Regions from separate parts of the Mesorhizobium sp. B2-5-11 genome, predicted to be linked through region 1. Evidence: predicted binding sites of a transcription regulator. Region 1 holds the regulator's gene; the other holds the start of a gene.

Region 1 (5,669 bases):
GCGAATCGTGGATGGCGCGCGGAAATCGCCGATCACGCCGCGCTCGATCAAGGCCCGCATCACCTGATAGCCATGCGGGTGGAGGAACGAAACCTGGCTGCCGCGCTCATTGCCATCGCGCGGGCTTTCGAGTTCGAGGCCGTAGGCGCCGCATTTTGCCTCGACCAGTTGGATGAACAGATCGGTCAACGCCATGCTCTTCCTGCGCACCTCTGCCATGTCGACGTCGTTCCAGACATCGAGCGCCCCTTTGAGCGCGCGCATCGACAGCACAGGCTGCGTGCCGCAGAGAAACCGGCGGATGCCTGTGCCGGCAGCAAAACCCTGTTCGAAGGCGAATGGCCGCGCATGGCCCCACCAGCCGCTGAGCGGCTGGCGGACATCGCCATGGTGGCGCTCGGCCGCGTAGATGAAGGCCGGGGCACCCGGGCCGCCATTGAGATATTTGTAGGTGCAGCCAACGGCGAAATCGGCATTCGAACGGTCGAGCTCGACGGGCAAGGCGCCGGCGGTATGGCAGAGATCCCAGACAATCAGCGCGCCGGCATCATGTGCCGTCCGCGTCAGCGCGGCCATGTCGCGTAACTGCCCGGATTTGTAGTTGACGTGGTTGACCAGGATGACCGCGACCCGCTCGTCGATCAGTTCTTCTATGGTCGGCGCATCGACACCCTCGAGCCGCAGCACCGTGCCCGGCCGCGTCGAGGCAACGCCTTCGGCCATATAGAGATCGGTCGGAAAGCTGTCCCCCTCGGCGACGATGACTGACCTGTCCGGCCGCATCCCGAGTGCCGCATGCAGCACCTTGTAGATGTTGATCGAGGTGGTATCGCAGACCACCGTCTGGCCGGCGGCGGCCCCGATCAGGCGCCCGAGTTGGTCGCCGAGTTCGACCGGCATGTCGAACCAGCCGGCGGTGTTCCAGGCGCGGATGAGATCCTGCGCCCACTCCTGCGTGGCGGCCTTCTGCAGCTCGCCGAACACGGCGGGCGAGGCGGCGCCCAGCGAATTGCCGTCGAGATAGATCACCCCCTGGGGCAAGGTGAAGCGGTCACGCATGGCACGCAGCGGATCCGCGGTGTCCATTGCCTCGATCGCTGCGAGATCGGGAATTTTGCTCATGGTCGCGATGTTCCTCGGTGAGAAGAGCGCCCTGGAAACGGGCCGGCTGTTTTGCCGCCCGGGCAAGGGCTGGCCGCATAGAGGCGCAAGAACAGGGTGAACGCCCGGTTCGATCTTTGCTCGATTTCCGCCCGAGGCAGTTCCTCGAGCACCCCAACGATCCGGCGAACCTGGAGATCGCCGATCAAAAGACTGATGTAGATGTCGGCGGCTTCGGCAGGATCGTCACAGGCGATCAGGCCGGCCCGACTTGCGGTTCGAAGCAGGTCGCCAACAAGCGGCATTATGGTATTGCGGCCGAATTGCGCGATCGATTGGCCAAGCGTGCCTGTATCGTTGACGTCGCCGGCCGCGGCGCGATTGAGCGCCACCGCCTTGTCGCCCGTCACGAGGGTCAGCAGGACTGGCCCGAGCAAGTTCAGGGTTTCGAGCGGATCGCGCGCCTGGTGAAGGGCGTCCTCCAGCAGCTTCCTTGCCTCTCCCGCATTGGCTTCGATCAAGGATCGAAACAGGGTCTGCTTGTTGCCGTACCAGTTGTAGAGGGTTTCGTTCGAGGCCGATGCCCGCTTGGCGATAGCAAGCAGGGAGGCGCTCTTGTAGCCGGTTTCCCGGAGCACCGCATAGGCGGCCTCCTCTATCCGTTCGCGTCGCGCGGCCTGCTTCGGCGTGGTCATTGGTGTTCCTCTTCGAAAACCGTACATTATTATACGGTTTCGTCAAGCGAACGGGAAGCAAGGAGCGAGCGAACGCAGCCCATCGCGACCAGTGGTGGTGCCTCGTCGTTTTCCGGCGGGAAGTTGGCATTTTGGTTTCGTTTCGTTCACGAGCCGCAGGGGTTTCTAATCCGCCCAAACGCACCCCGCACCTGCCGGTCACCCAGCTTGCAGGCATGTGCCAAGAGTGGAGACCGGTCGGGCCACAGGCCATTAACCAAAATAGTTTCAAAGGGCCCGGGAGCGCATTGACGACGGACCGCGCTGGCAGGATGCTGGCTGCGGGAGGGCATTTCGTTTCCGTCGCCTTAACAAATTCATTAAACTTTAAATGGTTGCGGAACACAACTGGAACAGATAGTGTTTGTTCTGGGTTTGTTTTCTGATTCTGGTTCCAGACCCTTTGTGCAATGCCTTTGGGGGCCGCCATGCTCACGCGCAAGCAACATGAACTCTTGATGTTCATCCATGAACGGCTGAAGGAAAGCGGCATTCCGCCGTCCTTCGACGAGATGAAGGAAGCGCTGGACCTCGCCTCCAAGTCGGGAATTCATCGGCTGATCACGGCGTTGGAGGAGCGCGGCTTCATTCGCCGCCTGCCCAACCGGGCGCGCGCGCTGGAGGTGCTGCGCCTGCCGGACTCGATCGCGCCGGGTCTTAACGCGGCAAAGAAGTTCTCCCCGAGCGTCATCCAGGGCAGCCTCGGACAGGGCAGCAGCCCTAGCCGGCAGATCAAGCCGGCGACGTCTTCGCGTCTGCCCGCTGCCGGCAATGACGACGATGCGGTTTCAGCGGTGTCGATCCCGGTCATGGGTCGCATCGCAGCGGGTGTGCCGATCGACGCCATCCAGCATCAGACGCATTCCATTTCAGTGCCGCCTGACATGATCATGGGCGGCGAACACTATGCGCTGGAGGTCAAGGGCGATTCGATGATCGAGGCCGGCATTTTCGACGGCGACACGGTCATCATCCGCAATGCCGACACCGCAAGTCCCGGCGAGATCATCGTGGCCCTGGTGGACGAGGAGGAAGCAACGCTGAAGCGCTTCCGCCGAAAGGGTGCTTCGATTGCGCTCGAGGCTGCCAATCCGGCCTATGAAACACGTATTTTCGGACCGGACAGGGTCAAGGTGCAAGGCAAGCTGGTCGGCCTGATCAGGCGCTACTGAGCGGGGTCGGCGGTGGGCTTTTCGGGTTTACGGTAAGGCGGCAGTCCCCTTGCCTCGCGTGAGAATTTCCGCTGTTCGTGCCAAGGCCGATATGGCCTGTCGACGGCAAAGCTGACCCGTGCCGGTGCCGTCGCCGATTGCTGGTCGAAGAAGACGGCGGCACTTCCCTTACGAGCGAGCTGCCGCTTGGTGATGACGAGAACCAGCGGATTGTGGCAGGGATCGTAGCCCGCGGGGTCGTTGATGACGATCAGATCCGCATAGGAGCAGGCCCTCCAGGCGTCCTTGCGATCCTCCACCTGCGCGATGATCGCCCCCGAGGTATGCCGGGCCATGCACAGGCCCGTGAAGCAATAGAAAGGCGCTCCCGCCGGAAGTTGCGCGGAATCGAAGATGTCGAACTGTCGGTCTCCGCTGTCGAACAGTTCCGGCGCAACGATGGTTTCGGACTTCAGCGCGCGTTTCCAATTATCGACGGTGAATTCGTTCGGGCGCGCCCGGTTGATCGCGAGCTCACCGCCGCCGATCGGCAGTGCCACCAGGCGGGCATCCTCCGAAATCAGCACGTCCGGCGTGCGCGTGTCCGAGACGGTCAACAGGCCGGCGAGCGCGAAGGGAAGTGCCGCCAGCCGCAGCCATGTCGTGGCCATCGTCGCGATGACCAGGGCGATCGCCACCAGAAGGACGGATTGCTGCGAAATCAACCCGACCGCGTCGACCGGCGAGCGTTGCGAGATCCATCCTGATATGGCGATCATCGCGGTCAGTCCCTTGCCCATCAGATAAAGGGATGGTCCATCGAACCCGAACGGCATCAGCAGCGCACTGGCAACCGCAAGGAACATCACGACCGAAACGATCGGCATGACGGCAAGATTGGCGAACAGGCTGAGCGGCGACACGCGCTGGAAATGCCAGATGGCGAAAAGCGCCGTGGCGCTTCCCGCGATAATCGAGGTCATCGCCAGCCCACCTGTCGCCAGCAGCAATTTTCGCGTCAGGAGGCCAGGCAAGGTCCGTTGCGGCGGCGGGGTCCGCGCTTTGTCGGCTTTGCGATCCGACCAGCCGGCATAGGCGCCCACCAGGGCCGCGGTGGCGGCGAACGACATCTGGAAGCTCGGCCCTACCACCTCGTGCGGCGACACCACGATGACGGCGATCGCGGAAATAGCCAGATTGCGCATGGTGAGTGCCGCCCGATCGAACAGAACGGCGATCAGCATCACCGCCAGCATGATGAAGCTGCGTTCGGCGGCAACGACGACGCCCGAAATGACGAGATAGGCTGCGATCGAGAAAAGTGCCGCCGCGGCCGCGTATTTCTTGACCGGCCGGCGGGAGGAAAAACTCGGGAACAGCGCGAAGCCGCCACGCAGCAGACCCATGACCGTGCCGGCGACCAGCGCCATGTGCAGCCCGGAAATTGAGATGATGTGGTAGATGCCGGTGCGTCGCATCGCTTCATTGATCTCGTCGGGAATCCCGGCGCGCACACCCACGATCAGCGCCGCGGCGATCTCGCCCTCGGCGCCGCCGATGCTGCCCCTGATATGGTCGGCAATGCTTTCGCGAGCACTCTCGATGGCGGCTGAAAGGGCGGCCCACAGCGGCCTGTCATCGGCTGAGACGATTTTGGGGTTGCCGAGAAAGAAGCCGCTGGCGCCTATGCCGGCGAAGTAGCTGTCGAAGGAAAAGTCGTAGCTGTCCGGCCGCACCGGTCCGGTCGGCGGCAACAGCCTGGCATAGCCGGTCACGAGCGAACCGGCCGTCACTTCAGCCGGCACCTTGCGTGCCGAAAGGCGAACGCGCTCCGGCGCGTAGAGTAGTTTCGGCCGCGCGGTCGATGTCACATCGATGGTCAGCCGGATGCGCCCGGTCTCCATCTGGTCGACCGAAACGACGCGGCCGGTGATTTGCGTGGAGATTTCCGAGCCCAGCATCCGCGTTCCCGCTCGCCACGTCTCGACTTTGCCGGCGAGCATGCCGAGCGCGCACAACAGCGCCGCCATGAAGCACAGATGCGTTTTCGGCCATGAGCGTGAAACGAGCGCGCACAGCGACATCAGGATCGCGACCGCGACAGGCTTGGCAAAGCCCGGCTCCGCCGCCAGCGAAAAATAGGCGATCGATCCGCATGCCAGGAACACCGGCACGAGCAGGAAGGCTATGCCCCGATCGAGTTCGAGCTCGGACGCTCTGGCCACGCCGTTGCGCAGACGAGGCCATGAAGCACGGCCGAACTCACGGCGCAGACGCACGGCCGCGCCGGCTGCGGGAATGCCGGGCGGCGTGGAAACATCCGCCGGCGGCGACTTGCTCGGCTGCTGTAGGGGCGACAACGCCAGCGGCAATGAGGCGGGCGCGGGCGTGGCAAAAAAAGAGCGTTCGCTGACGCCGGCAACGACGTCCTCGCCTTCCTCCGCGCCCCTGCCCGCTCCAGCCATCGGGTCTGCCCCTTGCGCCCTCGACACCCTATGCTACATGAACGCGCGACGCGCGAAAGTGCGTGTGATCCGCACCCCGCTCCAGACGTTTCCCGAGAGTTGTATGTCCGACAAGGTTGTCACCCGTTTTGCCCCCTCGCCCACCGGCTACCTGCACATCGGCGGCGCGCGTACGGCGCTCTTCAACTGGCTCTACGCCAAGCACACCGGCGGTACGA
Region 2 (5,669 bases), on a different contig from region 1:
CGCGAGAAAATGTCGAAGGCGCGCTCGCCGCGGCTCGACTGCTCGATCACCATCGGCACCAGATTGGCAAAACCGGTCATCGTCTCTCTCCGTTTTTCATGTGTCGGCCACTCAAGCGGCGCGCTGCAGAAGGCAAAATGAATTGGCTGCGGGGCGGCGGCCGGAGGCACGCGCAGTGAATGAAAGCCGGCAGCCGGCGCCTGCCATGGTCACCATGGGCCTGGCGGCGGATGTCGCCACACGGGCAAAGCCTTCATGGATAATATGCAGATGCGTGCCGCCCGAAACGGTGCGGGCGAGCGTGAAGGTGACGATGCTGTCGAGCGGGTTCCGTTCCTCGTCGGGCCGCGGCTGTTCCCGCCAGGAATAGCGAAGCCTTTTTCCGGGCTCGGCATCGAGGATCTCGCATTCGATCGGCGCATCCGGCCCGGCAAAGGCGAAATTGCTGCCGATCTCAGGATTGATGTCGTTGGGCATCATCCAGGCCGCAAGCAATTCGGGCACGGTCAGCGCCCGCCATACCTTTTCCGGCGGCTCGGGGAGATCGCACTCGAACTCGATCGCGTCGGGGGCGGTCCGCGCATGGCTTTCGCCGGTCACTGGTGCGTGCGTCATTGGTCCATGTCCTTGAGAACCGTCTTCAGTTTTTCGATGCGCTCGGGCCAGAAGGTCCGGTAGCGTTCGATCCAGCCGAGCAGCGGGTCGAGCCCTTGCGGATCGGCGCGGTAATAGGCATTGCGGCCCGCCCGCCGTTCGACCACCAAGCCTGCGCCGCGCAGCACAGCCAGGTGCTGCGACACAGCCGGCTGCGACACCGTCATGCCGGTGCGCAGTTGCGACACCGTCATCTCGCTGGTGGCGAGGCGTTCATAGACGGCGCGTCGGGTGGGGTCGGCCAGCGCCCGGAAAATTTCCGCTTCGATCATGGTGAAAGCATAAGTCGATACTTATTGGTTTGGCAAGCGGTCTTTTGCGGCCCATATAAAAGGAAGCTGGCGGCTCGGGCATTGCTGCCAATCCTTGACAATGAGCGGCGATGCATATAGGAACGAAAAGAGAACAAAAACCTTGTGGGAAAAGGCAGCCACAGCAGGCAACGGGTGTGCGCAACCTGTAAGGTGCTGCGACAAAAATTTGTTTCGGACGAGCGCGGAGAAGTATCATGGCGGGTAGCGTCAATAAGGTCATTCTGGTCGGCAATCTCGGAGCGGACCCGGAGATCCGCCGCCTGAATTCTGGCGAGCCGGTCGTCAACATCCGCATCGCAACATCGGAAAGCTGGCGCGACAAGAATTCCGGCGAGCGCAAGGAAAAGACCGAGTGGCACAATGTCGTCATCTTCAATGAGGGCATCGCCAAGGTTGCCGAGCAGTATCTGAAGAAGGGCATGAAGGTTTATGTCGAGGGCCAGTTGCAGACACGCAAATGGCAAGACCAGACCGGTGCCGACAAATACACGACGGAAGTCGTGCTGCAGAGGTTCCGCGGCGAGCTGCAGATGCTCGACGCGCGCGGCCAGGGCGAGGGCGGCCAGGTCGGCGGTTATTCCGGCGGCGGCAGCCGTGGTTCCGATTTTGGCCAGTCCGGCCCGAACGAAGGCTTCAATCGTGGCGGCGGTGCTCCCAAGGGCGGCGGCGGTTCGTCGCGCGAGCTGGACGACGAAATTCCGTTCTGAGCATCGACACGGCGTGACGGGCATTTGAGGAGAGGGCGCGATGTCGCTCGGACCGCTCCTATCGGCACGTCCTCCGATCCCATGGCATGCGCTCGCGGCCTTTGCCGCGCTGGCGATAGGCGGCGTGCAGCTGGCGCTGCCGAAAGGCACGCTGCGCCACCGCGCGATGGGCTATCTCTGGGCGGCGCTGATGCTGGCCGTCGCCATCTCGAGTTTCTGGATCCAGCAGATACGGCTCATTGGCCCTTTCAGCCCGATCCATCTCTTGTCGATCCTGGTGCTGGTCACGGTGCCGCTGGCGGTCTGGCATGCACGCAATCACCGCGTCGCCAAGCACCGCAAGGCGATGATTGCGTTGTATATCTTTGCACTGGTGGGTGCCGGTGTCTTTACGCTGGTGCCCGGCAGAATCATGCACGACGTGGTCTTCGGCGTCGCGCAAGCCAGACCGTGATCCCGAGTGGAAGGAATATCAGTTGAAAGCACGCATCAAATGGGTCGAGGAACGCACCTTCGTCGGCGAGTCCGGCACGGGGCACAAGGTCGTGCTGGGGACCGCGTTCGGCCCTGAAGGGAGAACGCCGGGGCCGAGCCCGATGGAACTGGTGCTGATCGGCACCGGCGGCTGCTCCGCCTACGATGTCGTCCATATCCTCGAAAAGGGGCGCGAAGCGGTCGAAGATTGTATTGTTGAACTCGACGCCGACCGGGCCGAGACGGACCCCCGGGTATTCACCCGCATCCATATGCACTTCGTGGTCAAGGGCAGGGCGCTGTCGTCCGACAAGGTGAAGCGGGCGATCGATCTCTCGATCGAAAAATACTGTTCGGCTTCGGCCATGATGGCCAAGACTGCCACCATCACCCACGATTTCGAAATTATCGACACGACGGCAAAATAAGCGGCCTACGAGGCCATCAGCGCCTTGATGCCGTCCGCCACGAACTGCACGGCAAGTGCCGCCAGGATGACGCCGAGCAGGCGAGTCAGGATCGAGCGGCCGGTCTGGCCGAGGATGCGGTCGATGCGCTCCGACAGCACGAATACCAGATAGGTGATGGCGAGGCAGACGAAGATGATGCCGACCAGTGCCGCCTGGGCGCCAAAACCCTGAAACGAGCCGGAGAGCAACACAGTCGCCGAAATCGCGCCGGGGCCGGCGATCAGCGGGATCGCCAGCGGGAAAGCGGCGATGTTGTGGATCATGTCCTTGGTGATGGCGACGTCGCCGATCTTCTCCTTGCGGTCTTGCCGGCGCTCGAACACCATTTCGAAAGCGATGAAGAACAGAAGGAACCCGCCGGCGACGCGGAATGCCGGCAGCGTGATGCCGAACACCGACAGGATCGACGCGCCGGCAACCGCGAACAGCGCCATCACAAGGAAGCCAATGACCGAGGCGCGGACCGAGACCTGCTGGCGCTCCTCGCGGTTCATGCCGCGCGTTATCGCCAGAAACAGCGGCGCAAGCCCGGGCGGGTCGATGGTCACCAGAATGGTGACGAAGGCGTTGAACAGGCTGTCGAAACTCGGCATCTCTCACCCCTCCCGCCGGGCCGAGCCCGCATCCCGACATTGGTAGAGCAAAGCAGGGACGGAGGAAACCGGCTGGGGAGAGGCGGCTCGCGAACTCTGCGAAAGCCGGCTGGGCCGAGGGAGACGCGAAAGAACGCAGGGAATGCCTGAGTTTGCGTCGCGGGCTTGCTTGATCAGGTACGGCCAGAGCGCCGCGCCAGGAACTCCACTTCGAGCCGCCATGTCGCGCCATTGTCGTGCGAGCGCTCGCCGAGCCAGCGGAAGGAATTTTCGGTTATTCGTGAAAAGCTCCAACGTACGGAGGAACCGGTGCCGTCGGCGCCCACTTGGACAATCGTGTCGCCTTCGGCGCGACCGAGTTGGCGGCTGTAATACTGGTTGCGCGGATCGCTCCAGAAAATATGCCAGGCATTTGCGCCGGGATCGTAGACGCGCAAGGTCGTGCCATAAAAGGTCCATTTGCCGAGAGAAGGTGAGGGGCCTGCATCGCGCGCGGGCAGGATCCAGACGTCCTGAATCGCGCGGCCTTCCAGCACCCAGCCGAAATGCACCTCGCCGCGTCCGGTCAGCACGGTGCCGTCCTCGAGATGACGGCTGGCATCGAAAGTCCAGGCGCCGACGAAGCGGCCGTAGAGATCCAAATTCTCGGCAAAGCCGGGGGCTGGCCCGTCGCTGTGCAGGGCTTCGGTAAAAGTGGGCTGGTTGGTCATGGCTGGTGCCTTCATGCTGTCAGGAGGCCGCAAGCGATAGGCCGGGGCAGGGTTCTGCGCTTGGGAAAAATTGCTATCTTTCAGGCTATGACGACGAGCGACAGGATCATTGCCTCGGGGCCAGGCTGGCAGGTGTCGGACGTGGTGTGCACGGCCGGCGCCGGCGACCGGCCGTTCGAGGAGGAGCACCGGACATTCTGCGTCGCCGCGGTGACCAGCGGCACCTTCCGCTATCGCGCCAGCCAGGGTACCGCGATGCTCGCGCCAGGCGCGGTGCTGCTCGGTAATCCCGGCACATGGTACGAATGCGGCCACGAGCACGGCGCCGGTGACCGCTGCCTCTCCTTCCATTTTGCTCCGGCCTATATGGAACGGATCGTGGAGGACGTACCGGGCGCCAGAATGCTGGCCTTCGAGGCGCCGCGCTTGCCGCCCCTGCCGGCGCTGATGCCGCTGCTGGCCGAAGCGGAGGCCGCGCGCGATGTGGGCGAAACCGCTGCTTTCGAGGAACTCGGCTTGCGCATTGCCAGCGCAGCAGTCGCCGCAAGCTCAGGGCGCACCAAGATGGCGCGGACACCCAGCGGCCGCGACCAGAAACGGGTCGCGGAGGCGGTTCGGCGTATCGAGATCGATGCCGATCAGCCGCTTTCGCTGGCCGTGCTGGCCCGGGAGACGGCGACCAGTCCGTATCATTTCCTGCGCACATTCCGGCAGATTGCCGGAATGACCCCCTACCGGTTTCTGCTGAGGACCAGGCTGCACCGGGCAGCAGTGCGGCTCCACGCTTCGGACAAGGCGATCTCGACGATCGCCTTCGAGGCGGGCTTCAACGACCTGTCAACTTTCAATCGCCGCTTCCGGCGCGAAATGGGCGAGACGCCCGGCGGCTATCGCGCCCGCCGCGCGGGCCGCCGCTAACACGAGATGGCGGGCCTTTGCGTCGACGGCTCCGAAAAGCATCTTGGCCATATCGTCGCAATCACCGGTATCCTTTTGAAATCACCGCCAAAATCGACACTGGAAAAGTGCCGTCGACATTGGAGTTTCGGCCGCGCTTCCTATATATACGGCAAGTGATTCCTGTTTAGATTGTGATCCGATTTGACCGACCAAAAAACACCGCGCGGCGCCGACGGCGGCCCCACCGGCATCGAGCCGATTTCGATTATCGAGGAGATGCAGCGCTCCTATCTCGATTACGCCATGAGCGTGATCGTCAGCCGCGCGCTGCCCGACGTGCGCGACGGCCTGAAGCCGGTGCATCGCCGCATTCTCTTCGCCGCGCATGAGAGCGGCTATCACTGGAATCGCAAATATGTGAAGTCGGCGCGCCCGGTCGCCGACGTGATGGGTAAATACCATCCGCATGGCGACGCCTCTATCTATGACGCCCTGGTGCGCATGGCGCAGGACTGGTCGCTGCGCGTGCCGCTCATCGACGGGCAAGGCAATTTCGGCTCGATCGACGGCGATCCGCCGGCGGCCATGCGCTACACCGAGTCGCGGCTGACCAAGGTCGCGCATGAACTGCTGGAGGATATCGACAAGGATACGGTCGATTTCCAGGACACTTACGATGCTTCCGGCAGCGAGCCGAAGGTCCTGCCGGCGCGCTTTCCCAATCTGCTGGTCAATGGCTCGGGCGGCATCGCCGTCGGCATGGCCACCAACATCCCGCCGCACAATCTGGGCGAAGTCTGCAACGCCGCGATCGCGATCATCGACAATCCGGCCATCGACCTGCCGG

What was found. Region 1 encodes LexA, which represses DNA repair genes until DNA is damaged. Its sites were predicted from a motif close to TGTTCNNNNTGTGTTCNG; they were not measured.
Region 2: a site for LexA is predicted at 1,045-1,062, ahead of FJ490_RS26980 (single-stranded DNA-binding protein). Genes of this name have one in related genera too.

What each region holds. Positions count from the first base shown of each region.
Region 1 covers NZ_VFUK01000001.1:1,334,134-1,339,802, forward strand. The annotation lists gene kynU (kynureninase) at 1-1,122, opposite strand, end outside; gene FJ490_RS06840 (TetR/AcrR family transcriptional regulator C-terminal domain-containing protein) at 1,119-1,796, opposite strand; gene lexA (transcriptional repressor LexA) at 2,264-3,007, shown strand; gene FJ490_RS06850 (ComEC/Rec2 family competence protein) at 3,001-5,451, opposite strand; gene gltX (glutamate--tRNA ligase) at 5,555-5,669, shown strand, end outside.
Region 2 covers NZ_VFUK01000011.1:113,937-119,605, forward strand. The annotation lists gene FJ490_RS26965 (ATP-dependent Clp protease proteolytic subunit) at 1-80, opposite strand, end outside; gene FJ490_RS26970 (SRPBCC domain-containing protein) at 112-615, opposite strand; gene FJ490_RS26975 (metalloregulator ArsR/SmtB family transcription factor) at 612-926, opposite strand; gene FJ490_RS26980 (single-stranded DNA-binding protein) at 1,163-1,675, shown strand; gene FJ490_RS26985 (DUF2306 domain-containing protein) at 1,716-2,129, shown strand; gene FJ490_RS26990 (OsmC family protein) at 2,152-2,577, shown strand; gene FJ490_RS26995 (MarC family protein) at 2,583-3,212, opposite strand; gene FJ490_RS27000 (hypothetical protein) at 3,386-3,922, opposite strand; gene FJ490_RS27005 (AraC family transcriptional regulator) at 4,010-4,840, shown strand; gene gyrA (DNA gyrase subunit A) at 5,024-5,669, shown strand, end outside.